3 regions of the Pseudoalteromonas sp. 5Ae-yellow genome follow, and region 2 is predicted to be linked to each of the others. Evidence: predicted binding sites of a transcription regulator. Region 2 holds the regulator's gene; each other region holds the start of a gene.
What was found. The regulator MetJ, encoded in region 2, represses methionine synthesis genes. The targets are predictions, from matches to a motif close to TAGACGTCTAGACGTCTA.

Region 1 (10,646 bases), on a different contig from region 2:
TTTAGATTCTATGTGAGTATTTAATGAATTAACCGCTTTCATGACAACATCAACTTGATGATAAATAAAGTAAGTTAAGTCAAATTCGTCTGTTTCTGTGTAAACAAATGCTGCATCATAATCACTTCTCTTTTCTTGGATTAGCTTACTAATTGACACATATTCAAATAACCAATAACCAGAACTGAGCATATACCAATAAAAAATAGCTCTGGCAGTTCTTCCATTCCCATCCCCAAAAGGATGAATGTAACCGATCATGAAATGTAAAATAATCGCTTTAACTAATGGATGTATAAACGTGTCGCTATTAGCCCCATCATGCTTTTCATTTGCAAAATCACATAAAGATAATAACCTTTCCTTTAAAGAAGAGAAGCATGGAGGTGTATGCGCTAATTCATTGTAGAGGTTTGAAACTGCTATATCATTGTCTTCTCTTAAAGCTCCTGAAATCGCATCATTATCAATAGCTTTATATGTAGCAATTGCATGAAGCTCTAGTATTAGCTCTATAGAAAGAGCTTCATCTTTTCTCTCTAGTGCTTTTTTCATCAAAAGGTAATTATTGAAAATCATTTGTTCAGATTTATCGATAGGTTGCCTTTTTGTTTCAAGCATTTCTTTCGCTATTTTCCTCGTTGTAGATGCGCCTTCGAGTTGAGAAGATGTTATTGCTTCTTCCATCATTAAGCTCTTAACCAGGTACCTATCTTTTTCTTTTGTAGTAATAAATGAACCATCACCAATTGCATGCCCACCACCAGATAATTTATCGATCTGATGAAGTAATGCATGAAGTGAATCTGGAATACAGTAAGTGAATTGTTTATTTTTTTCTGCAACTAATGATATTTTTTTTGATATAGTTTTCCTTGACAGCTTCGTAGCTACCCAAGCAGCTTGTTCTGATATATCTTTAGGTATACGCCATATAAATTTATCCCAGTGGAGATATTTCCCTTCTGAATTTGTAGGACCAAACTGCCCTAAAAGTGGAATAAACTCATCAGAAGGTGTAATAGATAGTAACTCGTTTAATGGTTTGGGAACTCTAATTCTTGCCATAGTAAAACACCTAAACTTAATTTTTATATAATGAGTTTACTTATAATTAAAAACTCGTCAACGTAAAAAAACAAATTTAAGTTTAGGTAAATAACTTTATACCAAAAGCGAGCTTAATTAGGCTCGCTTTTATTTTAACTGACAGCTGTTCTATTACTCCGGATCATACCCCAAATTAGGCGATAGCCATCTTTCAGCTTCTGCTAGCGTCATATTAGTTCGTTTAGCGTAGTCTTCTACTTGATCGCGTTGTACCGCTGCTACTGCGTAGTATTTAGCTTCGGGGTGTGAAAAGTACCAACCCGAAACAGCAGCACCTGGCCACATGGCGTACGAACTAGTTAGCTGCATACCAATGCGTTTTTCGGTGTCGAGCAACTGCCAAATTTTCTTTTTCTCAGTGTGCTCTGGGCACGCTGGGTAACCTGGCGCTGGGCGAATACCTTGGTAGTTTTCGCGTATTAACTCATCGTTTGCTAGGTTTTCGTCTGGTGCAAAACCCCAATACTCTTTACGTACTTTTTCATGTAAGTATTCTGCAAACGCTTCGGCGAGCCTGTCGGCTACGGCTTTTACCATTATTTTATTGTAGTCGTCTTGCTGTGCGTCAAACGCATTTGCTAAGTCGTCTTCTTCTAGGCCGCCCGTTACTGCAAACGCGCCAAAGTAATCAGGCGTGCCTTTTGGTGCTATGTAGTCGGCTAGGCAATAATTAGCAAAGTCGGTTTTTTCGGTTTGCTGGCGTAAATGGCATGAGGTCGTTAATAACTCTTTGCGTGTTTCGTCGGTGTATATTTCTATGTCGTCCCCTACGCGGTTAGCAGGGAATAAACCAATTACGCCAAGTGGTTGCAAACTACCTGCTTTTTCAAGGTCATCTAACATATCGTTAGCGTCTTTAAATAAGCTTTGCGCTTGCTCGCCTACTACTTCGTCGGTCATTATGCGCGGGTATTTACCGGCGATTGACCACGTCATAAAGTATGGCGTCCAATCTATGTATTTACGCAAAGTGGCAATGGATACGTTTTTAAACTCGATCACGCCGAGCTTTTTAGGCACTGGTGGCGTGTAGTTATCCCAATCGAGTTGTGCTGCGTTATCGCGTGCGCGCTGGATTGTAACAGGCTTAGAGCGAGGTTTTTTACGCGCTTGTTGCTCGCGTACTTTTACATATTCAGCTTGGGTTTTTTCTAAAAAACCAGGCTTATGCTCTTTTGATAATAAATTAGATACTACACCTACCGCACGGCTGGCATTACTTACATACACTACGCCTTTGTCATATTGCGGCTCAATTTTTACTGCGGTGTGCGCTTTAGAAGTAGTTGCACCACCAATTAACAGCGGCAGTTCAAAGCCACGGCGTTTCATTTCTTTTGCTACGTGTACCATTTCGTCAAGCGATGGGGTAATTAAGCCCGATAATCCAATAATATCAGCTTTTTCGTCGATGGCGGTTTGCAGTATTTTATCAGCCGGTACCATTACACCTAAGTCGATTACTTCATAGTTATTACATTGCAGTACAACACCCACAATATTTTTACCTATGTCGTGTACGTCACCTTTTACGGTCGCCATCACTATTTTACCGTTAGTTGAACCTTCTTCTTTTTCGGCTTCAATAAATGGGTCTAAGTAGGCTACGGCTCGTTTCATTACGCGCGCCGATTTAACCACTTGTGGTAAAAACATTTTACCTGCGCCAAATAAATCCCCTACTACGTTCATGCCATCCATTAACGGCCCTTCAATTACGTGAATAGGTTTATCGGCAGCAGCGCGGCACTCTTCGGTATCTTCATCTATAAAGGTAGTAATGCCTTTTACAAGCGCGTGCTCAAGGCGTTTTTCAACAGGCCATGTGCGCCATTCTAAATCTTCTACTCGCTCGGCTTGTGCCATACCAGAGTATTTTGGTGCAAGCTCTACTAAACGCTCGCCTGCACCTGGGTCTGTGTTAAGTATTACGTCTTCAACGGCTTTACGAAGCTCTTCTGGGATGTCGTCGTAAACGGCGAGTTGCCCTGCATTTACAATGCCCATATCCATACCCGCTTTTATGGCGTGATATAAAAACACCGAGTGAATGGCTTCACGTACGGGGTTATTACCTCTAAACGAAAACGATACATTTGATACACCGCCCGACACTTTACAGTGCGGCAAATTTTGCTTAATGCGGCGTGTACCTTCAATAAATTCTACGGCGTAGTTGTCGTGCTCTTCTATCCCTGTGGCTACGGCAAATATATTAGGGTCGAAAATAATATCTTCTGGCGCAAAGCCAATGTCTTCTACCAATATTTTATAACTGCGCGCACATATTGCGAACTTACGGTCTGCCGTGTCGGCTTGCCCGTCGGTATCAAACGCCATTACAACAGCGGCTGCACCAAAGCGTTTTATTATTTTAGCTTGGCGAATAAACGGCTCTTCGCCCTCTTTTAACGATATTGAGTTAACAATTGCCTTGCCTTGAATACACTTTAAGCCGGCTTCTATTACTTCCCACTTTGAGGAGTCGACCATAATTGGTACGCGTGAAATATCAGGCTCTGAGACTATTAAGTTTAAAAACTTAACCATGGCGGCTTTTGAGTCCAACATGGCTTCGTCCATGTTTATATCAATAACCTGTGCGCCATTTTCTACTTGCTCGCGGGCCACTGTTAGCGCGGCTTCAAAGTCTTCTTCCATGATTAAACGTTTAAACATTGCAGAACCGGTTACATTGGTACGTTCGCCGACATTAGTAAATACTGCTATTTGTTGGGTCATGTTGGCTCCTTAATTTAAGTTACAGGCTTCAAGGCCTGATAAACGCATGCGTACTTCAAGCTCTGGCAGTTGGCGTGGTTTAACGCCTGCTAAACCTTTTGCAAAAGCACGAATATGCGCAGGCGTGGTGCCACAACATCCACCTACTATATTAATAAAGCCCGATTTACCCCAATCGATAATTTCGGCTGCCATTTCAGGCGCTTCTAAGTCGTATTCACCAAACTCATTAGGCAAGCCCGCATTAGGGTGTACCGACGTAAAGGTTTCGCACACGCGCGAAAGCTCTTCTACATATTGGCGCAGTAAATCAGGGCCAAGCGCGCAGTTTAAACCAATCGAAATAGGCTTAATATGGCGAATAGAGTTATAAAATGCTTCGGTTGTTTGCCCAGAAAGCGTACGCCCTGAAGCGTCGGTAATAGTGCCCGAGATCATAACTGGTAATGTGCGCCCTGCTTGCTCAAAGGCTTCTTCTACACCAAACGAGGCGGCTTTTGCATTAAGCGTGTCGAATATAGTTTCGATTAGTATTAAATCGGCGCCGCCTTCCATTAATGCAAGGGTAGACTCTACATACGCAGTAACTAGCTTATCAAAGGTGACATTTCGGTAACCCGGATCGTTTACATCTGGCGAAATTGAACACGTTTTAGATGTCGGCCCTAAAACACCGGCTACATAGCGTGGTTTTTCTGGCGTTTTAGCCGTAAATTCATCGCAAATTGCGCGTGCTAATTTAGCCGACTCTAGGTTTATTTCACGGCTTAGGTTTGCCATGTCGTAATCTTCCATCGAAATAGTGGTCGAGTTAAACGTGTTGGTTTCAATAATATCGGCGCCCGCTGATAAAAAACCACGATGAATATCAGTGATTAAGTCGGGCTTGGTTAGGCTTAATAAATCGTTATTGCCTTTAATTAATACATGCCAGTCTTTAAAACGCTCTCCGCGATAGTCTTCTTCTTCTAGCTTATGATCTTGGATCATGGTGCCCATAGCGCCATCTAAAATTAAAATGCGTTCTTTTAATGCGGCACTTATTTCGGCTTGCTTATTATTTGTAGGCGCGTTATTCGGCATAGTTGTTAGTCCTCACATCTTGGCTAACTAAATTAATATCATACGGTGTGGTTTGGTACACGTAGTAATTTAACCAGTTCGAAAAAAGTAAAAAAGCATGGCTTTGCCACGTTTTTGAAGGTTGTTTGGTTGCATCGTCATCCGGAAAGTAATTTTCGGGCTTAGGTGCATTAGGGCTTTTTTTACAATCGCGCTCGTATTCAGCTTTTAAGCTATCGGCGTCGTACTCTGGGTGGCCGGTTATAAACACTTGGCTACCCGATTTATTTTTAAGTAAGTAAGCCCCTACTCGCTCAGAACCTGCCAGTACTACTAGCTCTTCACAGGCATTTATTTTATTTATATCAATGTGGCCGTAGCGTGAGTGCGGTACTAAAAAGGTGTCGTCGAATCCGCGAGTCAGTGCACCGTGATCAAAATAACATTGGTGGGTAAATACACCACACAGTTTGTCGTCTTTTAAATCACGCTTTAAGTTGTAACGGTGATATAACGCTGCATGTGCTGCCCAACACGAAAACAACGTAGAGGTAACGTGTTGCTCAGCCCAATCAATAATGACTTTTAGCTCATCCCAATACGCTACATCGTCGTATTCTAAATGCGCAAGTGGCGCACCGGTTACTATTAATGCATCGTAATTGTTGTCTTTAACCTCAGAAAAATAACGGTAAAAGGTATCAAGGTGCTCTTCTGAATTGCTGCTACTGCGGTGAGTGTCGAGGCGCAGTAGTTCTACGTTTACTTGCAAAGGCGAATTGGCAAGTAAGCGAATAAACTGAACTTCGGTTTCTACTTTATTAGGCATTAAATTTAAAATAGCCAAACGCATTGGGCGTATTTCTTGCGTTTTTGCACGACTTTTTGGCATTACAAATACGTTTTCTTTACGTAAACGTGCAATTGCCGGCAACTCGTCTTTTACTGTAATTGGCATACTTTACTCCTGCTCATAAAAACCGAAGCTTAATTATGAACTGAAAGTAAAAAATATCAACCTCTAGATGTATAGATGTCCAAATGAAATTTATTCATGATTTTATATTTTACTTACAAGCATGCTTTGGTGCTTTAAAACCCGCCATTCGTTGACTGTTTCACCCGTCAGCCACTACAATACAACATTGAAATTTTTATTATTATTTGAAGGCTTTCCTCCATGGTTTTACCTGATAAATTTATATTCTCGATGAGTCGAGTATCTAAGGTTGTGCCACCTAAGCGCACTATCTTAAAAGATATTTCGTTGCACTTTTTTCCTGGCGCTAAAATTGGTGTGCTTGGTTTAAACGGTTCTGGTAAATCTACGTTACTACGTATTATGGCCGGTGTTGACCAAGATTTTGAAGGTGATGCACATCCTCAGCCTGGTACTAAAATTGGTTATTTACCGCAAGAACCTATTTTAGACGAAAGTAAAACAGTACGTGAAACTGTTGAAGAAGCTGTTGGCGAAGTTAAACATGCACTTAAACGTCTTGACGAAGTGTATAACGAATACGCCATGGAAGACGCTGACTTTGACGCACTTGCAAAAGAGCAAGGCGAGCTTGAAGCTGTTATTCAGGCGCACGATGGTCATAACATCGACAACGTTTTAGAACGCGCAGCTGATGCACTTCGCCTGCCAGAATGGGATGCTAAAATTGAGCACCTTTCAGGTGGTGAGCGTCGTCGTGTTGCTATATGTCGATTACTGCTTGAAAAACCAGACATGCTTATTCTCGATGAACCAACTAACCACTTGGATGCTGAGTCGGTTGCATGGTTAGAGCGTTTCTTACACGATTACGAAGGCACTGTTGTGGCAGTAACGCATGACCGTTACTTCCTTGATAATGTAGCTGGTTGGATATTGGAGCTTGACCGTGGTGAAGGTATTCCATGGGAGGGTAACTACTCTTCTTGGCTTGAACAAAAAGATGCGCGCTTACAGCAAGAACAAAAATCTGAAAAAGCACGTCAAAAATCAATTGCGCAAGAACTTGAATGGGTTCGTTCAAACCCTAAAGGTCGTCAAGCTAAGTCAAAAGCACGTATGGCTCAGTTTACTGAAATGCAGCAGTCTGATTACCAAAAACGTAACGAAACTAACGAGATGTTTATTCCACCTGGCCCGCGTTTAGGCGACCAAGTACTTGAAGTAACTAATCTTCGTAAGAGTTTTGGCGATCGCGTTTTAATTGACGATTTAAGCTTTAGCATGCCAAAAGGTGCCATTGTGGGCATTATCGGTGCGAATGGCGCGGGTAAATCAACGTTATTTAAAATGATAAGCGGTGAGCAAGAGCAAGACAGCGGTAGCATCACCGTTGGCGAAACTGTACACCTTGCGACCGTTGATCAGTTCCGTGATGGTATGGACGAAAGCAAAACTGTTTTCCAAGAAATATCAGACGGTCAAGACGTACTAAAAATTGGTAACTTTGAGTTCCCAAGTCGTGCGTATGTAAGTCGCTTTAACTTTAAAGGTAACGATCAGCAAAAGTTTGTTAAAGACCTATCAGGTGGTGAACGTAACCGTTTACACCTTGCTAAGTTATTAAAAGCTGGCGGCAATGTATTACTACTCGATGAGCCAACCAATGACTTGGACGTTGAAACACTACGTGCGCTAGAGAACGCTATTTTAGAGTTTCCTGGTTGTGTAATGTGTATATCGCATGACCGTTGGTTCCTTGACCGTATTGCTACGCACATTTTAGATTACCGCGACGAAGGTCAAATTAACTTCTTTGATGGTAACTATACTGAATACGAAGAGTGGCTTAAAAAGACACTTGGTGCAGCAGCAACTGAACCTAAACGTATTAAGTACAAAAAAATTGGTTAATAGCTGATTTTAGATAAATTCTTAAGCCCTGCATTTATGCGGGGCTTTTTTATGCCACCAGCATTACAGGAGCATATCCTGCTAGCATGTAGAGAATTACCCGCTATGCTTAATTTATTATAAAAACAGTAAGGCTAAATTAGGTTATGCAAAATCGTCGTCAGTTTTCTCGTGTTTTATTTTCAACCGATGTACAAGTAATTTTTAATGATCACCAATACCCATGTAAATTACTTGATGTATCTTTACATGGTGCATTAATCACTAAGTGTGATGCTTTTATAAGCAATACTGATACTAATGCAATACTGCGTTTTATACCTCCTCAAAGCGAAATAGAAATAAATATGGAGGTTGTGGTGTGCCATATAGAAGCGGATCATATTGGTTTAAAGTGCCACCATATTGATATAGACAGCATTACTTATTTAAAGCGGTTAATAGAGTTAAACTTAGCTGATGACGAACTATTACATCGCGAACTCGCCATGTTGATTCACGACACGCAAGAATAGACTCATTAGGATTAGTTGATTACCATAGAACAAACTTTTTAACTTGTGCAAACATGACTTTAAATCCACATTTACCTTTGGTGTATCACCCTAACTACTCGTTTAATTTTGATCCAAAGCATCGTTTTGCAATGAGTAAGTTTGCACATTTATATCAGCATGTTGCAGAGCTTGGTTTAATCGGCAGTAACTTGGTAGAACCAATTCTCGGTACGCCAGAGCCGCTTGAGCTAATACACTGCGAAAACTATATACATGACTTGTGGAATAACCGCTTAGATGAAAAAGCAATGCGTCGCATTGGCCTACCTTGGTCAAAAGAGCTTATGGCACGTACCTTTACTGCACCTCAAGGCACGCTGCAAACAGCTCGTTTAGCACTTAAACATGGTATAGCGTGCCACTTAGCTGGTGGTACACACCATGCGCATACCGATTTTGGCTCAGGCTACTGCATGGTTAACGATTTAGCCTTTACTACGCAAACTTTAATTGAATCGGGTGAAGTAACTAACGTACTTATTTTTGATTTAGACGTGCACCAAGGTGATGGCACAGCCGCAATGTTAGAGCATCAAGCATACGCTTATACTTGTTCTATCCATTGTGAAAAAAACTTCCCCTTTAGAAAGTCCGCTAGCGATTTAGATATTGGTTTAGCCGACAACATGAAAGACGACGAATACCTTGCCATAGTTGACGAAACCTTGAGTTATTTACTTAAAGAGCTAAACCCAAGCTTGGTACTTTACGATGCAGGCGTTGATATTTGGCAAGGTGATGGCTTGGGTAAATTAGATATAAGCTGGGATGGCATAGTTAAGCGCGACCATTTAGTGCTAAAACGATGCCTTGAGCACAACACACCTGTTGCCACAGTAATAGGTGGTGGTTACGATAGAGATCACCTACGCCTCGCTAAACGCCACGCTATTGTTGTTGAACAAGCTGCTGGCTTTTAGTTTGAAAGAAAAATGTTAAATTATCGTTCTTGTTTAATATGTAAAATAAAAAAGAGCATATTATGAAACAGCTATTTATTACCATCACGCTAATTTTATTAAGCTTTACAGCTTACGCACAAGATACAAGCTCAGAAGCAACATATCCTAAATTGCCTACATTAAATTTACAAATGGCTGATGGGTCGCCGCTCAACACTCAAGATTTATTAGGTCAACCTTACGTTTTACACTTTTGGGCAACGTGGTGTCCGTACTGTAAAAAGCTGCAGCCAGCACTTCAAAAAATTGATGATATGGGCTTAAAAGTTATTGCCGTGAGCTTTAAAGAAGATGACGATGCTACCCCCGCTAAAGCACTTAGCGAAAGAGGTTATACTTTTAAAACAGCTGTAAAAGCCGATGCAATAGCACAGCAATTAGGTATACGAGGCACACCTACTACATTGTTTGTAAATAAAGAAGGCAATGTAATTTGGCTGACTAATACGTCAAATCCAGAAGATCCAAACCTTCATTTAAATGCACGAACATTGTTGCACTCCATCGACATGGCAACTGAGTAACTTATTGCGCTTTTAACTGATTAGGTGTTAAGCCTGTCCAGCGCTTAAAGGCGCGCCGAAAGTTAGGTATATCGTAAAAAGCTAAATGCTCAGCGACTTGTTCGTTATGTTTAGCGCACAGAGTAAGTAGGTAAATAGCTTTGTGCTTATTTTGCTCATCTATTAACGCTGAAAAGCGTACCCCATTGAGTTTGAGCCTGCGCTTAAATGTAGCTGAACTCATAGCAAAGTGCTTCGCGGTACACTCTAAATTAGCACTTGGGTGAGAGTATAAGTATCTGCAAACGGCTTCAATAAAAGTCATGCTAACTACGCTTTTATTATGTAGCTGCGACTGCGCTTGCATAAATCGTAATTCACTCGCATGCGGGTTTTTAGCCCTTAACATGGTTTTATTTAATACCCAGCGAGTACATGGCTTATCAAAACTTACCTTTAGCCCTAAATTTTGCTCGTATTCTTGAATATGCCGAGGGCGTTTAAAAGCAAAGTCGAACTGACAATGCGGGTAACTTTCGCTCACTCGTTTAAGTAAACTATAAAATGCAGTGCTGTATATCTCTAGCACATAGTGGTAAAGGCTTTCATCAAGCCCATGTGCTGGCTGAATGTAAATATAAACATTATCGTTTTTAATATACGTTTGGCTAAACAGCAAAGGCGCTAATTGCATTCTTAAAAGTGATAATTGCTTTAATACTTGAGCTAAATTATCGCTATATATCAATGCCTGAGCTTCGGCTCGAGTGTCGTTAATAAGTTGGCTACCGAGTAAAAAACTACTGTCAGTACTTTTCATCAACAACTTAAATTGAGCTAATAAACGCACCTGCTG
Region 2 (10,646 bases):
TTGTTTATTATCTTATTTCGCTGACTTTAGCTATATCCCTCTTTGCATAACTATTTCCTATTCTTATTCTGAGTATGCATAAACCTTTACAGACAAATCGATAGATATTCTCTATATTTTAAATAGTACAATTTTTAACTAGGTTGATAAAAGTAGCTAACGTGGGCTTATCTGTTTTTAAAGTAGAGTAGTAGGCAGTTATTTAAGTTTATGGTGATACTTTATACATACATTTTTTTAATATTTCACTAGGCATAAAAGCACCTTAAAACTTACTTTTTAGGTGAATTTTTATTTATTAAATGTTTATATAATCCTGCAAAGTTACTGAAAAACCTCTTAAAATTAAAGGATATAGTATATAACAGGATAGACCTGATATTGCTTGGAATTTAAAAATAATAAGGGTATCGTACCCCAAGACTCCACCTCTCACTTTAACTTAAATTGCAGGATACCATCGCGTTATGTCTGACTTTCGTGAACAAGCACTACATTATCACTCACACCCCGTACCTGGTAAAATTAGCATTGAGCTAACAAAGCCCGCTGAAACAGTTCAAGACTTAGCCCTAGCTTATAGCCCAGGCGTTGCCGAACCTGTACGTGAAATTGCTGCAGATCCTGCAAATGCATATAAATATACCGGTAAAGGTAATATGGTTGCGGTTATCACTAATGGTACTGCAATTCTCGGACTTGGTAATTTAGGCCCTTTAGCATCTAAACCTGTAATGGAAGGTAAAGCGTTATTGTTTAAACGTTTCGCTGGCCTTGATTCAATTGATATTGAAGTTAAGCACCGTACGACAGAAGACTTTATTAATACGGTTGCCAATATTGCCGATACATTCGGTGGTATTAACCTTGAAGATATTAAAGCACCAGAGTGTTTTGAAATTGAAAAAGCATTAATAGAGCGTTGTAGCACTCCTGTTTTTCATGATGATCAACACGGAACTGCGATTGTAACTGCTGCGGGCATGTTAAATGCGCTAGAAGTACAAGGTAAGTCAATTGAAGATGCAATTATTGTATGTTTAGGAGCTGGCGCTGCCGCTGTTGCGTGTATGGAGCTGTTAATTAAGTGCGGAGCACTGCGCGAACACATTTACATGCTTGACCGCAAAGGTGTTATTCATACCCGCCGCGATGATTTAAATGAATATAAACAGCTTTTTGCTAACAATACAGATAAGCGTACATTGCAAGATGTAATTGCAGATGCTGATGTGTTTGTAGGTGTTTCTGGCCCTAACTTATTAGCGGCTGAAGATTTAAAGCTAATGGCTGAAAAACCAGTTGTGTTTGCATGTTCAAACCCAGATCCTGAGATTGATCCTGCACTTGCGCACGGCGCACGTAACGATTTAATTATGGCAACAGGGCGCTCTGATTACCCTAATCAGGTTAACAATGTTTTATGTTTCCCGTTTATTTTCCGTGGTGCGCTTGATGTGCGTGCAAGCGCTATTAACGATGAAATGAAAATTGCTGCAGTTGAGGCTATCCGTAGTATTGCTAAAGAGCCTGTACCTGCAGAAGTTTTAAAAGCAGCAGGCGTAGATAAATTAGAATTTGGTGCACAGTATATTATTCCAAAACCAATGGACCCTCGTTTACTGCCGCGTATAGCAAGAGCTGTTGCCCTAGCTGCTGTTGAGTCAGGTGTTGCGCAAATTGATTTGCCAGAAAATTATATGCAGTAAATCTATACAGTAGAGCTATGCAATAAAATTTAGACATAAAAAAACCTCAGTAATTACTGAGGTTTTTTTGTCTTTGTAGTATTTATTCTTCGTTTAAAACGGGCACTTCTAGACCCATTTCTTGCATTATTTTTTTAACTTCTTCTGGCACTTTTTCGGCGTTATCTTTACGTAAGTCATCGTCATTTGGTAAAGGTTGGCCAGTAAAAGCATGCAAAAATGCCTCACATAGCAATTCACTATTTGTAGCATGGCGAAGGTTATTGATTTGACGACGTGTACGTTCGTCAGTTAATACCTTTAATACATTTAGCGGGATCGAAACGGTGATCTTTTTAACTTGCTCTGATTTTTTACCGTGTTCTGCGTATGGGTGAATATACTCACCATTCCATTTAGCCATAAGATGTATCGTTGCCTCAGATTATTAATTTCTCACACGGTATAAAAAGCGTGTAAATATGCGTGAAATTCTATCGATTTAAAAAAGATAGTCAAATAATAGATACCGATCTATCTTAATAAGCCTATTGTGAGTGTAAAGATAAGCACACTTTTGTGAGCTAAAATGTGGTATTCGCAGAGGCTCCTTCTACTTTTAGCCATCTAGAGCTTTAAAATACTTTGACTTATCAAAACGGATAACTTACTCTTTTGGACGTCTAAACATCCAAATTAATCAGGTGACGAATATGAGCGAAAAAAACAAAGCAACCATTGCTGTACGTAACGGCGTTGATGCTGATAAACATCATGGTGCGGTGGTACCGCCAATTTATTTATCGACTACTTATTCGTTTGCCGACTTTGATACTAAGCGTGAGTATGATTATGGTCGTAGCGGTAATCCTAATCGTGATATTTTAGCTGAGACGCTTGCTAAGCTTGAAGGTGGCGCTCGTGGCATAATTTCAGCTACAGGCATGGCTGCCGTGCATTTAGCTACTCAGCTACTTAATAGTGACGATACGTTAGTAATTCCGCATGATTGTTATGGTGGCAGCTATCGTTTATTTACATCTTTACAAAAACGCGGGCTACTAAAGCTCAAAATATTAGATTTAACAAAAGAAGAAAGCCTTCAACAAATTTTAGTAATTAAACCTAAGCTTATTTGGATAGAAACCCCAAGTAACCCAGTACTTCGTTTAACAGATATTAAAGCGGTTACCGATGTGGCTAAGCAATGCGGAGCTTTGGTTGCCGCAGATAACACGTTTTTGTCGCCGGCTTTACAAAACCCTATTAAATTTGGTGTAGATATTGTGGTGCATTCAACCACTAAATACATTAACGGACACTCAGATGTAGTAGGCGGCGCTGTTATTGCCGCAACACAAGAGTTAGGCGATGAGCTTGCTTGGTGGGCTAATAACATTGGTATTACGGGTGCGCCTTTTGATAGCTATTTAACGCTTCGTGGTTTACGTACTTTAAATGTGCGCCTAAGGCAGCATCAAGAAAATGCACTGGCAATAGCTAAGTACCTTGGAAGCTCTGAATATGTAAGCCAAGTTTACTACCCAGGTCTTGAGTCACATCCTCAACATGAGCTGGCTAAAGCACAGCAACTTGGTTTTGGTGGCATGGTTAGTTTTGATATTAAAGGCGATATAAACGACGCTGCGGCATTTTTAACTAGCCTTAAAACGTTTAGTTTAGCTGAGTCATTAGGTGGCGTAGAGAGCTTAATTTGTCACCCTGCAACTATGACGCACGCAGGTATGGAGGCAACAGCACGTTTAGAGGCGGGTGTGGGCGATACGCTTATTCGTATTTCGGTAGGTATTGAAGATATACACGATTTAGTCGCTGATTTTGAACGAGTGTTTGAACTTGTAAAACCAGGGCAAAATAAAAATGTTGGCCGTGTAGGCAAAGGAGCAGGCACTCCTGGTGGTAACGTTAAATTAAGTGCAGCCCGTCCGGCGCTTTGGTGATTAATATGGTCAATTGTGTACATAAATTTGGTGGTTCAAGCTTAAGCTCTAGTGAGCGCTATCAAAGCGTAGCTAAAATAATTATTGGGCATACTCAGACGGGCGACTGTGTTGTGGTGTCTGCTGCAGGTAAAACTACAGATACACTTGTGTCGTTGTGGCAAAGTTATCAGCAGCAAGACACGCAAGCTGTCGCTGATATTTTACTGCAGTTAAATAACCATCAAAGTGATTTAATAGAGCAGCTATTAGAAGCCGATTTAAAACGAAGTGCACTTAAAACACTAAGTATCGAACTTAGCTATATTGCAGAACTTGCTCAAGCTGAGCAGCTAAAAGAGGCTGCATTACTTGCACATGGCGAACTGTGGTCAGCACGTTTACTCGCTACTTATTTACAGCAGCTAAATATTGAGGCATGCGCTCAAGATGCACGTACTCTTTTTATCTTAAATGATGGCGAATTAATGCATGCGCAAAATGCGCAGCAATGTGGGCAGTTAATTTTGCCTAATAAAATAAATGTTGTTACTGGGTTTATTGCCGCAGATATCAAAGGCGAGACTGTAACACTTGGCCGAAATGGGAGTGACTACAGTGCAACACTACTTGCAAATTATTGCAATGCTAAGCAAGTATGTATTTGGACTGATACACAGGGGGTGTATAGCACTGATCCTCGCAAGGTACAAAAAGCGATTAAATACGGCAAAATTTGCCGTGGGCAGGCTAATTTATTAGCTCGTTTGGGTAACCCTGTATTACATGCAAAAACACTATCGCCTCTTAAAAACACAGATATTAAGCTAGCTGTTCGCAGTAGTTTTGACGTACAAGCAAGTCCAACAGATATAGTAAAAGAAGGTTCAGCGAAGAAAAAGCGCTTTATAACCACGTTGCAAAATGTTGACCTATTAATGGTTGAAGGATTAAGTGAAGGCGAGGTTGCAAGTGTTAGTCAGCTTATTCAGCATAGCCTTCATCACTTTAACCATAATGGTGAAGTGTATTTAGTAGTACCTGCAGCACAAACTTATCTGGTTATTAATTATTTTGCGGGTAGGGCAAATATTAGCGAGTCAAATTTAAACGGTTGTGCAATTGTAGCGCCTGAGCAAGACGTTAATACATTAAGCTTACAAGCATTAGATTTATTAAAACTCCACAGCATAAAACCTCGTTTTGTCCATCAAGATACTGGCTATGCTTTATTGCTTACCGATCAATTTATAGATAGTGATATACAAAGTGACTTACACGATAAGCTAATTAATAAAGGCCAAGAAATCGCAGTTATAGTTGCGGGGCTTGGTAACGTTGGCGACGTTTTCATTAAACAGTTATCGGCACAATTTGAGCGTTTATCGGATGACTTTAGTATTAAATTAGTCGGTCTAATTCGCTCTAAAAAAATGCTGTTTAATGCAAGTGGTATTAATACACAGCAATGGAAAACTCAATGGCAGCATGAGGCAAATAGCTATCAATCTGCAGATTTACTGAATGCTATAAATGAGCTCGATTACGAGCATAAAATTGTAATTGATATTACCGCAAGTGAACAATTTAGCTTGTTATATCCAGACTTTGTAGATAGAAACTGTCATTTGATTAGTGCTAATAAATACGCTGGAACAGCACCGACTACTTGGTATAAAGCACTTCGTAGTAATATTACAGAACGTAATTTACATTGGCGATATAACACCAGTGTAGGCGCTGGCTTACCTATTAACTTTGCTTTGGCTGATTTGCAAAATAGTGGCGATAAAATAACACGTATAGAAGGTGTTTTCTCAGGCACGCTTTCGTGGCTATGCAGTAAATATGATGGAACAAGGCCATTTTCTGAGTTGCTACTGGAAGCTCAGAAAATGGGAGTCACAGAGCCAGACCCTCGCGAAGATTTATCTGGGCGAGATATGCAGCGTAAGCTACTTATTTTAGCCCGAGAGCTAGGTGTTGAGCTTGAACTTGACGATATTAGCTTATCGGCATTGATGCCAGATGAGCTTGCGCTGGGAAGTTGGGATGACTTTTTAAATAAAAAAGCACAGCTAGACGCGTTCATCGAAGAGCATGCAGTGACAGCAAAGTCTAAAAATTCAGTACTTAGATATACGGGCTTGTTAGAAATCACACAAGGTGAAGTAATTGCTAAAGTGGGAATAGCGTATGTGCCTAATGGCGATGCGTTAGCAAACCTTACACCTGGCGATAATATTTTTGTAATTAATAGCAAATTGTATAGCGATAATGCATTAGTGATTCAGGGGCCAGGAGCGGGTAGGGAAGTGACCGCTGCGGGTGTGCACTCTGATTTATATTGGCTTGTTCAAAACTTAAAATAAACCTTTGGTTTAAACAAAAACGGCAGCTTAAATAAGCTGCCGTTTTTGTATTACATACATATTACTAAAATAGCTCTTCTTCTGTTTTAGTGTCTTCTTCAAATATATCGCTAGGCTGAGATAGCACATACTTTGTAGGTGCGGTGCCTTTTTCAAAATATTCAAATCGACTCGTGTAGTCATTTTTATGGCTTAATAAACCAGTAGCTAAATCAATACGAATAGAAACAAGTCCCTCAGGCGGCTCAATTGGGGCTTCAGGCTTGCCTTCAAGTGCCGCTTTCATAAATTCAACCCAAGCTGGCTGCGCGGTTTTAGCGCCAGATTCCGCACCTGATATTTGGCTGCTATCTAGGTTGTTATTATACGTAGAGCGACCAAGAGCGTTGCCCGGGTTATCAAAACCAACCCAAACTGAGGTCATCACATTACTATTAAAACCGCTAAACCAGGTATCTACTGAGTCATTAGTTGTGCCTGTTTTACCTGAAATGTCGCGACGATCTAGCGCTTGTGCTCGCCAACCGGTTCCACTCCAACCTGTTTTATGAGCCCAGCTACCACCCCCCCAAATTGCACTATTCATAGCATCAGCAATTAAAAATGCATTTTGCTTAGAAATAATTCTCGGCGCACATTTTTTCGTTTGCTCCATTTCATCATCACTATTATGCATTGAGAGTGCATTGTGTGTTGGCAAAGGCTCTTCGTCACAGGCAAGAGCAGGGTTTGCTTTAAACAATACATTGCCGTAAGCGTCTTGAATTTCTGAGATAAAGTAAGGTTCAATTAAATGACCACCATTGGCAAATGTACTCATGCCTCGGGCAAGTTCAAGCGGAGTAATAGAAGCACTACCAAGTGCTAGCGATTCACTGCGGTTAATGTCAGCATTTTTAAAGCCGAATTTTAGTAAATGATCGGCTGTACGTTGTAATCCAACGCCGCGTAGTAAACGTACCGAAATAACGTTTTTAGATTGCGCTAGAGCACGGCGAATTCGAATAGGGCCGTTGTAAACAGCAGGGCTGTTTTTAGGACGCCATGCCACGCCTTGGCTCTTATCCCATTGGTTTATAGGTGCATCGTTTAATATAGACGCAAGCGTGTAACCTTTTTCAAGTGCTGCTGAGTATATAAAAGGCTTTATATTAGAGCCAACTTGACGCTTAGCTTGTATCGCTCGGTTGTATTGACTTTGCTCAAAGCTGTAACCCCCTACAATAGCTTTTATTCTACCGTCTTGTGGATCGAGGGATACAATAGCGCTTGATGCTTCTGGTATTTGGCTTAATAAGTAGCTGTTATCTTCATTTTGACGTACCCATATTTGCATACCTGGCGTTAAAATATCAGTAGCTGCTTTTGGAGCAAAACTTTGGCGGTAACGAGTAATATATTTACGCGCCCATTTTAAGTTATCCCAAGTAAGAGTTGTGCGCTCGCCACTTTTAAGTAATACCGACGCTGTTTTATCATTAACACTAAGCACGGCTGCTGCTTTCAAAGTACCCAACTCATTTACGCTTTGTAATTTATTGAGTATTTGTTGCTCAGTTAAAGCAGGTTGTGTTTCAGGGTCCCATAAAACATCTGTTGGTCCTCTAAAACCATGGCGCATATCGTAATTATGTAAGTTGTTTACAAGTGCGTTTTGCGCTGCTTTTTGAACTTTAGACTCTACCGAGGTGAAAATTTTAAAACCTGAGTTGTAGGCTTTATCTACCCCATAGCGCGAGACCATTTCAGCGCGCACCATTTCAGAAATATACGGGGCGTATAAATTTATTTCAGCACCATGAAAATAAGCGGTGATAGGTTGGCTCGTTGCTTCGTTATATTCTTCTTGAGTAATATAATTTTCAGTTAATAAACGCCCTAAAACAACATTTCGGCGTGCTTTTGCACGCGTTGGGTTACGAATTGGGTTTAAAGCTGAAGGGGCCTTCGGTAAACCTGCAATCATCGCCATTTGTGCAAGTGTTAAATCTTTTAACTCCTTACCGTAATAAACTTGTGCTGCAGCACCAATACCAAAAGCGCGATTACCTAATTCTATTTTATTAAGGTAAAGCTCTAAAATTTCGTCTTTTGTTAATACACCTTCAATATGTAGCGCTATAAATATTTCTTTAACTTTACGAATATATGCTTTTTCGCGAGTTAAAAAGAAATTACGAGCAAGCTGCATAGTAATAGTACTTGCGCCTTGTTTTTTCTCGCCGGTAGATATAAGAACAATAGCCGAACGTACAATACCTATAGGATCTATGCCTATATGATCGTAAAATCGATTATCTTCTGTCGCTAAAAATGCATTAATGAGGGTTTGAGGAATTTCATCAATAGTCACTGGAATACGACGCTTTTCACCAAATTGATTGATTAAAAGCCCATCTTTTGTGAATACTTGCATAGGAGTTTGTAATTGCACGTCTTTTAAAACTTGCACACTGGGGATATCAGGTTTAACGTAATAATAAAGACTGACCAAAGTGATCAGACCAATTAACACACAAATGATAAAAAATTGTAAAGTTCGTTTTAATAAAATCACTTATATTTCCCTAAATGGACTCCCAATTGCGAGTTTTGACTGCTAGTATATATTGATTAAAAAATGAATAATATTTTTTCAGATAAAAATTATAACTTGTTTATTATTAAAACAAAGGCCAAGTTGAAACATGCTAAGTCAACTATTTCAAAAACCGTCCCCGATGATGGTAGGAATTGATATTGGATCGCACTCTATCAAAGCGGTGCTTTTACGTGAAATTGAAACTGGATTTCGACTAGAAGCACTTGCAATTGAGCCGATGCCAAAAGGTGCGATGAGTGAGCGCACAATCCAAGATATTGAAGCGATTGGTAACGTTATTACAAAATTAAGAAAAAAATTACCGAAGTCGTTAAAATCTGCTGCAGTGGCTGTTTCTGGCCAAACAGTTATTACAAAAGTGATCTTCATGGATGTATCGTTAACAGATGCTGAACTTGAATCGCAAATTGAAATTGAAGCTGATAGTTTAATCCCTTACCCGCTTGATGAAGTGAGCCTCGATTTTGAGAAGCTTTCGACGAATGAGGCCGATCCTAGCAAAATGAATGTTTTGCTTTCGGCTGCTCGTACTGAGAGTGTTGAAGCACGGGTGGGCGCTTTAGAAGCCGCAAATTTAGAAGCCAAAATAGTAGATGTAGAAAGCTACGCATTGAGCCGTGCTATGGACGTTTACTATCAACAATTACCTAGCGATGCATTTAATAAGTGTGTGGCTGTGGTCGATATTGGCGCAGTTTTAATGCTTGTAAGTGTTGTGCAAGCTGGGGAAACCATTTATACCCGTGACCAAGTTTTTGGTGGCGATCAATATACAAATAGTATTGTTGCTTATTATAATAAAGGCTTTGATGAAGCCGAAATAGGCAAAACATCAGGTGATTTACCGCCAAACTATACCTTTGAAGTATTAGCCCCTTTTCAAACTTCGTTACTTCAACAAGTTCGCAGAGCTGTGCAAATGTTTTTAACAACCAGCGGTAAAGAGCAAATAGATTATATTGTATTAACGGGCGGTACATCGATGATAAAAGGTATCGACCGATTGCTCATCGAAGAACTCGGTATTCACTCTGTCGTTGCTGAGCCTTTTGAGAGTATGGAAATTTCCCCTAAAGTAGATCGTAATGTGATGCAGCGTCACAAAACTCAGTTTGCAATTGCGACTGGGTTGGCATTAAGGAGTTTTTCAACATGCCATATATAAATCTACTGCCTTGGCGCGAATTACAACGCGAAGAATCGAAAAAGAAATTTGTAACTATACTTGTTGGTGTCGTTATAATTTGTTTTGCGAGTATGTATTTATTGAGCTCTTTTTATGGTGCTTTAAAAGATGGGCAAAACTTAAAGAATAACTATTTAAGCTCAGAAATTAGCATGTTAGATAAAAAAATAAGTGAAATAAGAAGCTTAGATAAAAGAAAAGAAAACTTACAGCAGCGTATGAGGCTTATTGAAGAATTACAAAGTAGTCGTAACCTGGGTACGCAAATAATGGATGAAGTTGCCAAAATAGTGCCCGGTGGCGTTTATTTAACAAAACTCGAGCGCAGAGGCAGCCAAATACATGTATTGGGACGCAGTGAATCTAATAACCGTTTATCAACAATGCTGCGCCAAGTACAAGGCTCATATTTACTAGAGAATCCTTCAATGCAAGGCATTGTTGCAGGCGATCAATCTTCGCGTTTACTTAGTGATTTTAATATGGAATTTTATGTAAAACCATTTGATAAAATTGGTGAGGTTAGCGATGCGCCTTGATTTTAAAGCACTGAGTGAAATTGATTGGAATGAAATAGAGCTCGATAACATTGGCGATTGGCCTATTGCAGTTAAAGCAATTTGCTGTACGTTTGTTGCCGGACTTGTATTGTTTTTTAGTTACAGCCTATTAGTTTCTGATGAAATTGATAGTTACCATAGTGCGGTTGCTAAAGAAGTTGAATTACGTACTACTTATCGTACTAAGTATGCTGTAGCGAGTAAGCTTGAAATCTATCGTCAACAAATGGTTGAAATGGAAGATAAGTTTTCACAGCTATTAAAACGTCTACCTACTTCAAACGAAACTCCTGGTTTA
Region 3 (10,646 bases), on a different contig from region 2:
ACCACTTTGATAAAGTCGCCTGGCTCAACCCACAACCCGTTGAACACTGGCCTTACTATCAATCAATTGGCTTTATAAAAGAGCTAATGAACAACCGCATGTATGCGCTGAGTTTAGATGGGATAAGTAGAGCGATAAAAGAGCTGAGTTAAAGTTTGACTCAGCTATATTTGTATTAGAGTAGTTTGAATCATCAATTTAAAAAAGTAATAGTAGCTTTAGTTATTTACATCAAAAAGAAATACCAACATTACAATTATCTGCAACACATCCAGATAACTCTGAAGAACCTCCATCAGGAAAGGTTACTTTTAAATAATCACCATTAGCTTCAAAATAGAAGCCTGCAAAAACCATATCCAGACGCGAAACCAAAATATCACACTGCTCAGTGATAGTTAGTACAAGATGTATTTTTCGATGTCTTTCTCTAATAGTTATACAAGGGCCTTTAACTTCTACATCCCAGAGAGAAGAATTAGCTTTCCACTCATTATCTTTAATTTCTAGTGAGACTTCTCCATTAGAGTCTGTAAATAGACCAGATAGCAAAAATGGTTGACCTAAGTACTCTGGTTTTTTTAATTGAAATAATGGGTAATTTGCAACTTGAATAGGGATTTTACAGTTGCTTAACTTTACACCACCAAAAATTAAAGAAGGATTACGCTCTGGGAAATCAAAAAACTCATTAGAGTAACCTTGTTGTAAACACTTTGGCATCCGCATTGCTAATTTTACACGTGACTTTGACCACATTTTTGTAGTTACCTTTGAATGGCATTGTGGACATAGGAGGGTCATATTAGCCGGGTCATGTTTTTTTGCATCTTTAAACTCAGGATCTACATGTTCATATTGAATTATTCCTAATCCACAAATAACACACCCGAACCCACATTGCTGACGAATCTCTCGCTTTATTTCTGCTGGAATTACTCTACTCAAACCAAATTTATTAACTTCCATATTATTCTGATCCAGTTAAATTATTATATTAAAGACATTTTATTTTTTCTGTAGAATTTTATTTACTTAATAAACTTACACATTCCTAATCCTAAAACATCTCCATCACGCTTTACATAACCATATTGTGTATAAAACTTTCTTTACCGTGAGCACTTAATAAAGCTATTGTCGCGCCATTAGAGCAGGTGTTGTTTAGGTAGTTTTCAATGTGGGTCATAACTAAATGACCTATGCCTTGTTTTTGATAACTTGGCGCAACAATTACATCTTGAATATAAAAATACATTGCGCCATCACCGATTATTCTACCAGTGCCTATTAACTTATCAGTATCGTATACGGCAACCCAAAAAAGTGAGTTTTCAATGCTTGCTTTTAATGTTTTATCGTCAGGGTTTTGCCACTTTGCTTGTGCGCGTAAATTAGTAAATGCATCTAATCCTGGAGCTGTATGTCCAATTTTGTATTTCATAATCTCCCTTACTCACTTTTAAAGCGCTTTACTCATAAACAAGCTGTACGGATCTAACTCATAATCACCAAATGGTTCGCATTCTTTAAAACCAAATTGAGCGTAAAGCTTTTGTGCGGGCAAAAATGCCTCGGCAGTGCCTGTTTCTAAACTTAACTTTTTATAACCTCGCAAGGTCGCTTGCTCAATAATATGCATGAGCAATTTAGCAGCGATGCCTTGGCGTAAATAGTTGCTTGATGTGCGCATTGATTTAATTTCGCCATGCGTTGTATTTAGTGCTTTTAAAGCGCCAACACCCGCTAAATTATTATCAATCCATAAGCTATAAAAAGTTATATCGGGCTGAGTGAGTTTACTCACATCAAGTGCATGTACGCTCTCAACGGGCGAGTGTTTTAACATATCGTTATGATGCGCTTGTAGTAACTTTATAACGTGTGGGTTTGAAAGCTCACCTATTCTAATATCCATTTATACCTCGTTTAATCCTAGAATTTAATGCTTGAGGGCTTTAATTAAAACCCTAAAGTAAGTGGCTCTATTTAGGCTGCTAGTTTCCATACTACAAACGCAACAGCAAAGCCTACTAAATACACTAGCCCTAACCACGTTAAGCTGCGTAATAGCACGCTGTGCTTTATAGCAGGCTCGGAGCGCACAAGGCTAAAGTTAAGCCATGCAAAAACAGGCGTTGTTACAAATGAAAGTGTCATTGCAAAGGTAAGCATGGGGCCAAGGGCTGATTTAAAAAATAAAATAACGGCCATACCGGCAAGAGCTTGTAGTATTAACCAAATATTTAGACTGTGTTTTGATTGCCCAAAGCCAAGTAGTTTATGGGATTCGTTAAGCGTACGCGCGTAGCCATCAAGCACGGTAAGTGTAGTGCCAAACATACATAAAAAAGCGATTGCTGATACAAGCGGCCTTGCCCACTCGCCTATTGTTAATGCGTACATATCAATAAGCTGCTTGGCAAACGCGACACCGCCGAGTTCTATACTACTGGTTTGCCCGTACTGCACTAATACACCTAAGCTAAAAAATACCAAGGCTAAGCCAGCTGTAAGCCAGTAACCTACGTTAAAATCGAACAAGCCTTGGCTTTTAGAAACTGTTTGCTGCGCTTGCTTTTCTTTTAGCCATAAAGAACTTAATGCAGATATTTCGATAGGTGCTGGCATCCAGCCCATTAAAGCCACCATAAAGCTAAGCATGGCAAGTTCATACGGTGAAGGTCCCACATAATCAGCAGGTGCCATTGGGCCGTTACTAAATGCAATGGCAAGGGCAATCAAAGTAGCGAGCGTAAGCAGCCCCATAATGCCTTTGGCAACGTTATCTAGCGCTTTAAAGTGTCCAAGTAGTAATATAACTAAACATACACCCAGCAGCATCCAACAAAGTAAGGTTACTTCGATAACCACAGGTAAGGCGTAATGCAGTAAGCTTGCGGTAAGCAGTAATACGCCAGCGGTATTAACAACAGCGGCTACAATGTTTAAGCCAATAAAGCTGTAAAAATAAAACGGGCCTTTACTCTTATAGCCCTCCACTAGGCTATTTTTAGTCGCGAGTGTGTATTCCATACCAAAGCGAAAAAACGGATATTTTAAAACATTAACAACGAGGATAAGCCAAAATAGTTGCCAACCAAATATTGCTCCAGCTTGCGTAGAGGCAACTAGGTGAGATCCGCCAATAGCGGCTGTTGCCATGAGTATTCCAGGTCCAAGCGCACCTAGTCGAGACTTCCATACTGCTTTTGTTGTGTGCATTAATTTCTCAAAATATGTGTGTTATACGCTGCTTTTATTAATTTTTTTGATTAATAAACTGCAAGAACGCATAACTTACCTAAATTACAGGCAATAAAAAAGAGCCATACGGCTCTTTTTTACAATACTTTGGAACTAAATTTTATTTAAGATCCATCTCTTGGATGATCTCGTGTGCTATTTCAGGTGTAGTGCTAACAGGCTTTTCGTGTAAGTTTGCTTTTATCTGCCCTTTTCGATGTTTTAGTGCCGCATCGAGTTTTTTAGCTGCGCTTGCAATGGCTGGGTACATAACTTCGTTTTCCCCTTTTACCGATATGCGCGTGCCTTCGTAATTAGTGCTAATTTCAGCTTGGATTTTATGATGCTCTTTTGACAAAATAATATCGAGTGCAATAAGCGATGGAAAGTGGCTCTCGATTTTTGAAAATTTTTCGTTGATGTGCTCTCTAATAGAGTCAGTAACTTCAACATGGTGACCAGAAAGATTAATTTTCATAGGGTATCCTTTTATTTGTTACCTCATAAATAGTATTGGGGGCTATTTAGATTAACACAAGGAAAAAAGAGAGATATTTGAGGTTTATTTGCGGTTTTTGGTGATTTAAATCATGCGTTGTGCAAAGTTTATGCAAAGCCCATAGTGCATGGGCTTTCAGACGTCTAGCTGTATTGATTAATCTGTGTACGAACAACAGTAGTCAGCAAAATCAGATACTTTTACTTTAAAGCTTACATTTGCATCAACATTAAACGATTCACCCGCGTTAAATGTTTTCCACTCACTTGCCCCTGGTAATAAAATATCCCATTGGCCAGCTAAAAGCTCCATGCACTCTTTTTGGTTTGTATCAAAAACAAACTCACCAGGTTGCATAAAGCCTAACGTTTTCGCTTCGCCATCACCTAAAATAACGGTACGGCTCGACACTTTTCCGTCAAAATATACATTGGCTTTTTTTACTACACTCACGTTATCGAACTTCGGCATTTTTAGCTCCTGCTATTAATTTAAGATTTTTATTTATAAATTTTATCGCACTACCTTGCCTGATAGCTTACTTTCTTACAAGGAAAGCAGCATTGTTCAAGGTGAAGTTGCTTCATGTAAGGGCATAAAAAACCCGCAGCATGTGCGGGTTTTTCAATTACTTACTTTATTTAATCAAAGCGATTAAAAAAGCTCGTTTGCTTTGCTTACAATGTTTGCCACTGTAAAACCAAAGTGCTCAAACAACTCGCCTGCAGGCGCTGACTCACCAAAGGTAGTCATACCTACTACTGCGCCATTTAGACCTACGTACTTGTACCAGTAGTCAGCAATACCTGCTTCTACTGCTACGCGGCGTGTAACAGATGCCGGTAATACGCTTTCTTTATACTCTGCGCTTTGATCTTCAAAGGCATCAGTACATGGCATAGATACAACACGTACCTTTTTACCTTGGCTGCGTAGCTCAGTTGCTGAATCTTGTGCTAGTTGCACTTCAGAACCCGTTGCAATTAAAATAATTTCAGGATTGCCGTCACAGCTAAGGATGTAACCACCCTTTTTAACGTCTGCTAATTGCTGTGCGTCACGCGCTTGTTGCTCAAGACCTTGGCGAGTAAAAATTAACGATGTAGGACCGTCTTTACGCTCAATAGCTTGTTGCCATGCAATTGCCGACTCAACTTGGTCACATGGGCGCCAGTTGTATAAGTTAGGCGTTAAACGCATGCTTGCAATTTGCTCTACTGGTTGGTGAGTTGGACCATCTTCACCTAAACCGATTGAATCGTGCGTGTATACAAAAATGCTTGGTTGCTTCATTAATGCAGCCATACGTACGGCATTTTTTGCATATTCAACAAACATTAAGAACGTAGCACCGTAAGGAATAAAGCCTTTATGAAGGGCAATACCATTCATAATTGCCGACATACCAAACTCACGTACACCGTAGTAAATGTAGTTACCGCTTGCATCGTCGTGTGTTAAACCTTTAGAGCCATCCCAAATTGTTAAGTTTGAGCCTGCTAAATCGGCTGAGCCACCCATAAATTCTGGTAATAACGGACCAAATGCGTTTAATGCATTTTGCGATGCTTTACGAGACGCTGGGTTTGCAGGGTTTGCTTGTAATTGCTCAATGTACGCTTGAGATTTTTCAGCCCAATCGCCAGGCAGTTCGTTATTAATACGACGCTTATATTCAGCTGCAAGCTCTGGGTATGCTTTTGCGTATGCTGCAAATTTTTCGTCCCAGCTTGATTCAAGCTGCTGACCTTTTTCTTTGCTATCCCATTGTGCGTAAATATCATCAGGAATTTCGAACGCATCGCCAGTCCAACCTAAGAATTCGCGAGACGCTTTAATTTCGTCATCACCTAGTGGAGCACCGTGACAATCGTGGCTACCAGATTTATTAGGTGAGCCGTAACCAATAATTGTTTTACAACAAATTAGTGATGGTTTATCGGTAACACTTTTAGCTTCTGCAATTGCAGCACTTATAGCATCGCTGTCGTGGCCATCAACACCACTAATTACATGCCAACCGTATGCTTTAAAGCGAGCTGGCGTGTCATCTGTAAACCAACCTTCTACTTCACCATCGATTGAAATGCCGTTGTCATCCCAAAATGCAACAAGTTTACCCAGACCTAATGTGCCTGCAAGTGAACCAGCTTCATGAGAAATACCTTCCATAAGGCAGCCATCGCCCATAAATGCATAGGTAAAGTGATCAACAATATCGTGACCTTCGCGGTTAAACTGTGCAGCTAGCGCTTTTTCAGCAATTGCCATACCTACGGCATTTGTGATCCCTTGACCTAATGGACCCGTAGTAGTTTCGATTCCTGGTGCATAGCCATATTCAGGGTGACCTGGTGTTTTAGAATGCATTTGACGGAAGTTTTTAATTTCGTCCAGTGGTAAGTCGTAACCACTTAGATGCAATAGAGAATAGATAAGCATTGAACCGTGGCCGTTTGAAAGAATAAATCTGTCACGGTCAGCCCACTCTGGATTTGTTGGGTTGTGTTTTAGATAATCGCGCCATAATACTTCTGCGATATCAGCCATGCCCATAGGGGCTCCAGGGTGACCAGATTTGGCCTTTTGTACTGCGTCCATTGACAAGACGCGAATAGCATTTGCAAGTTCTTTGCGAGATGGCATGAATTCTCCTACCTTTATGTGTATTTGCGCGGGTATTTATGTGTTTGTTTATGCACCCAAGTAACTTGGGTTTGTTTATATCGACCATTCTTACTTATTGTGGGGGCTGTGTGCAATTAAAAACCCTATAAAAGTGAGGCATTATGAATATTTTTTAAGACCAAAAAGTTATTAGTAATTTTATTTAGACGTCTAGGCGTAAAAACACTATGCAAGGTGTTTTGTTTTCGATAAAATACGCCCCTTAATTTTTTAGCGCTAATACCGACGTTTGTGAAGCGCAATATTTGTGAGCAGAATTACAATGGCAAAACATTTATTTACTTCTGAATCAGTTTCTGAAGGTCATCCGGATAAAATCGCCGATCAAATCTCTGATGCGGTACTTGATGCTATCCTAGAGCAAGACTCTCATGCCCGTGTTGCGTGCGAAACTTACGTAAAAACAGGTATGGTTATGGTTGGTGGTGAAATCACTACTAGCGCATGGGTTGATATTGAAGAAATTACACGTAAAACAGTACGTGAAATTGGCTACACGCATTCAGACATGGGTTTCGATGCAGATTCATGTGCAATTTTAAACACTATTGGTAAACAGTCTCCTGACATTAACCAAGGTGTTGACCGTACTAGCCCAGAAGAACAAGGTGCTGGCGACCAAGGTCTTATGTTTGGTTACGCATGTAACGAAACAGAAGTACTAATGCCTGCGCCAATTACTTACTCACACCGTTTAGTACAGCGCCAAGCGCAAGTACGTAAAAGCGGCGAGCTTAACTGGTTACGTCCAGATGCAAAATCTCAAGTTACTTTTGCATACGAAAATGGTAAGCCAGTAGGTATTGATGCAGTAGTACTATCTACTCAGCACAGCGAAGACATTTCGCAAAAAGATTTAGTAGAAGCGGTGATGGAGACTATCATCAAGCCGGTACTTCCTGCAGAGCTTATTACAAGCGCGACTAAATTTTTCATTAACCCAACGGGTCGCTTTGTAATTGGCGGACCAATGGGCGATTGTGGTTTAACAGGTCGTAAAATCATCGTTGATACATACGGTGGTATGGCTCGTCACGGTGGTGGTGCTTTCTCTGGTAAAGATCCATCAAAAGTTGACCGCTCAGCTGCATACGCTGCACGTTACGTTGCTAAAAACGTAGTTGCGGCTGGCCTTGCTGATAAATGTGAATTACAAGTTTCTTACGCAATCGGTGTTGCAGAGCCTACATCTATCAGCGTTGAAACATTTGGTACAAGCAAGCTAGAAGAAAGCCGTTTAATCGAGCTTATTCGTGAACACTTTGACCTACGCCCTTACGGCTTAATTCAAATGCTTGATTTAGAGCGCCCTATCTACCTGCCTACAGCGGCTTACGGCCACTTTGGTCGTGACGAATTCCCTTGGGAACGTACAGATAAAGCAGACGCACTTCGCGCAGCTGCTGGCCTTTGATTGGCTAAGTAAATATAAAAAAAGCGCCAATTGGCGCTTTTTTTATATGTAAACTAATTGAGCAAAAGCAGCTTTAAAAGCTACTTTTAAATCTATTAATCCATTCCTTTAGTAAGTAACTGCCACGCTGTAGCCATATACTTATTATAAGCTTGCTCTGTTGCTACATCAATTGGTTCAAAAGGCTGCGGCTTAAGTGGTACTAAGTTAATCCGATCCTCTGGTTGAACTTTTTGATACTCATACATTGACGAAAAATCACCACGCCAAAGCTGTTCTGGTTTACGCACAGTTTGAAAACCAAATACAGTACGATCTTTAGGTTGATTTAATAGCGACTGGCCCATGCTATAAAATGTCGTATTTTGCGGTGCTATTAAGTTTAATAATGTAGGTGCAATATCCATATGGCTCGCTAATTGATCGCTCGATACCCAGTTTGGATTTACACCTTTACCATAAATAACAAGCGGTACATGTGTTAGTTCATATAGATCAGGGCGATGATGTAAATAACGGCGACTATAGTGATCACCTGTAATTACAAATAATGCATCTGGGTAGCGCTGCTCCATTTTACGAACAAATTGACCAAGCATTTTATCGGCATACCATAAATGCCCTAATACGTAAGGGTCTAATAAGTCATCATCTAAAGCTTGAATTTCCTTTGGATAGTCAGCAACTGATTTTAAAGGATACCCATACTTATCTAAATCTAAGTTAAATGGCCCGTGATAACTCCCACTCATGATTAAGTTAAAACTTTTTTCATCTGTTTTAGTATCGGCTAAATCAAATAACTGACCATCATCAATTCCCCACACACCAGCACTTCCTTTACCTCCAGTGTCTGCAGCCGAAAATACTTTATCAGCTCCTTGTGAAAGCACATATTCGCCTATATTTTGCCATGACAGCAAGCCGCCATAATAAAATCGACTTTGATAACCTAGTTGCTCAAGTTGATTAAATATTGATAACTTACTCGCTGGTTTTTGTGGTCCAATACGGCTCATGTTAACGCCCGAAAACGCTATACCAGACATAAGGCTAGATAGCGAATTCATAGTACTGCTTGCTGCAGGTAATACATTATTTAAATATATACCTTTACTAGCTAAATTACGTAGTTCATTAGTTAAATTGAGCGATGTATATTTTTGCTGTAACGGCCAAGCATCATAACTTTCCATAACAATAAAAAACACTTGTGAAGGTGCCGCTAACATTGGCGCACTGGTTTTTTTCTCAAGCGTCGCTAAAGGGTTATCTATGTCAGGTGCATTTTTTCGTAAGTAAGGATTGTGACCATTTAAACCAAAACTTTGTAAATCATTATAATCTTTAATGGCATATATAAAGCTTCGAAACGGGTTTATTACAAGATTATTTACAAAAGCATCTGTCGTTACTGCTGACCATTTTCGAGAAGCAGGACGAGTTTCAAATGATCCTCTTATTGCACAAACAAATAAAACAATAATCAATGCAACTAAAATCGTACGCTTTAATATATTCGTGGTGAAAAGATGATTGATAGCACTATAGCTTTTCCTATCAACTAGTTTATTTATTTTAAATGCTATCGCTAATAAAATAACTAAACTAAGCAGGCTCCCCCACGGTTTATATTGCTCGATTACAGTTAATGCAATAGCTTGTTGATCGTCATTTAGCCCTTCAAACATAAAAAAGTTAAACTGGCTTCCATATTCAGCAATGTAAGTAATACTCGTTATACATAGTATTGTTGACGTAATGAAAAATATTCGGCTTGTATATATACGTGCTTTTCTAACCCATCGTCCTAAACGCAGAGGCTGTAAAATACAGTTTAAAATAAAAACAATACTAAAACAGACTCCCGTCGCGGCAGAATCAAATGCTAGACCCGCTTTTAATGTCGCGATTATTGAATCAATATCTAGTTCGGAAGTAATACGATCACTAAAATGAATTAAAAAGAAAATCCGAAAACCCATAAAAAGTAGTACACCAGCAAACCAAAGAGTAGCGATACGTCCGCTTTCTTTTACAAATTCTAGCCAGCGACTAGATGGAAGTGTGTGTGTGTTTAGCAAAATCCTGTACCTAATATATTATACCCCTAGGAAAACAATTTTACTTGTTTAAGCTATTTCAACAAGGAAATAGCTGTAATCACTTGTAATTAAAGAAAAAATTTTACATATAAAATATTCCATTCACATTTAATTGCAAGTAATGGAATATTCTATTGAAATACTAATCAACTTTTTCTATAAGTAATCTTTTGGGAAATAGATACGTTTAACAATTTTATTTTACATAGAGATACATTTATAAAGGGGTTCGGTTTATACTCGCTTCATTATAAAGCTTTAGGGATAGTTAAATGGCCGATAACTTTCGCGTTATATTTGCAGGACTTGCCGATAACGTTGACATAAAAACAGCATGTACAAATTTAGCTACAAAATTAAAAACGTCAGATGAAAAAGTAGCTCTTTTTTTTAAAGGTAAGCCACTGTTTGCGCCAAGTAATAAAGACAAAGCATTAAAACAAGCTAAGTTACTAGCAAGCTTAGGCATTAAAAGTAAGCTTCAAGCTGTTTCAAACGCTATTCAAAATAGCTCTGCCCCTGCTGCAAACAACCAACGTGATGAACGTATTTTTGATGCACTCGATTACATCACTAGCAGCTTAATTCGCCTTGAAGAAAAGTTAGACGAGCTAGAGCAACGCCTTCCTGAAGCTCAATTAAAAGCACCAGACGAAAATGTTGACGAATGGCAAGATGACGACCTAATGCTAGA

Region 1: a site for MetJ is predicted at 5,937-5,954, ahead of metA (homoserine O-succinyltransferase). Genes of this name have one in related genera too.
Region 3: a site for MetJ is predicted at 6,577-6,594, ahead of metK (methionine adenosyltransferase). Genes of this name have one in related genera too.

The regions. Positions count from the first base shown of each region.
Region 1 covers NZ_JACGWD010000023.1:4,656-15,301, forward strand. Annotated here, with positions in the region: gene H4J63_RS08275 (Fic family protein) at 1-1,068, opposite strand, end outside; gene metH (methionine synthase) at 1,222-3,852, opposite strand; gene H4J63_RS08285 (homocysteine S-methyltransferase family protein) at 3,862-4,935, opposite strand; gene metA (homoserine O-succinyltransferase) at 4,925-5,872, opposite strand; gene ettA (energy-dependent translational throttle protein EttA) at 6,095-7,768, shown strand; gene H4J63_RS08300 (PilZ domain-containing protein) at 7,915-8,283, shown strand; gene H4J63_RS08305 (histone deacetylase) at 8,337-9,245, shown strand; gene H4J63_RS08310 (TlpA disulfide reductase family protein) at 9,308-9,811, shown strand; gene H4J63_RS08315 (AraC family transcriptional regulator) at 9,813-10,646, opposite strand, start outside.
Region 2 covers NZ_JACGWD010000059.1:138-10,783, forward strand. Annotated here, with positions in the region: gene H4J63_RS14890 (malic enzyme-like NAD(P)-binding protein) at 468-1,709, shown strand; gene metJ (met regulon transcriptional regulator MetJ) at 1,792-2,112, opposite strand; gene metB (cystathionine gamma-synthase) at 2,402-3,649, shown strand; gene metL (bifunctional aspartate kinase/homoserine dehydrogenase II) at 3,655-6,000, shown strand; gene H4J63_RS14910 (penicillin-binding protein 1A) at 6,065-8,557, opposite strand; gene H4J63_RS14915 (pilus assembly protein PilM) at 8,688-9,767, shown strand; gene H4J63_RS14920 (PilN domain-containing protein) at 9,755-10,327, shown strand; gene H4J63_RS14925 (type 4a pilus biogenesis protein PilO) at 10,317-10,646, shown strand, end outside.
Region 3 covers NZ_JACGWD010000039.1:16,247-26,892, reverse strand. Annotated here, with positions in the region: gene H4J63_RS11780 (VWA domain-containing protein) at 1-152, shown strand, start outside; gene H4J63_RS11775 (HNH endonuclease signature motif containing protein) at 232-969, opposite strand; gene H4J63_RS11770 (GNAT family N-acetyltransferase) at 1,082-1,444, opposite strand; gene H4J63_RS11765 (GNAT family N-acetyltransferase) at 1,463-1,918, opposite strand; gene H4J63_RS11760 (NRAMP family divalent metal transporter) at 1,990-3,165, opposite strand; gene hpf (ribosome hibernation-promoting factor, HPF/YfiA family) at 3,368-3,724, opposite strand; gene H4J63_RS11750 (pyrimidine/purine nucleoside phosphorylase) at 3,902-4,216, opposite strand; gene tkt (transketolase) at 4,400-6,391, opposite strand; gene metK (methionine adenosyltransferase) at 6,696-7,847, shown strand; gene H4J63_RS11735 (LTA synthase family protein) at 7,943-9,931, opposite strand; gene H4J63_RS11730 (hypothetical protein) at 10,225-10,646, shown strand, end outside.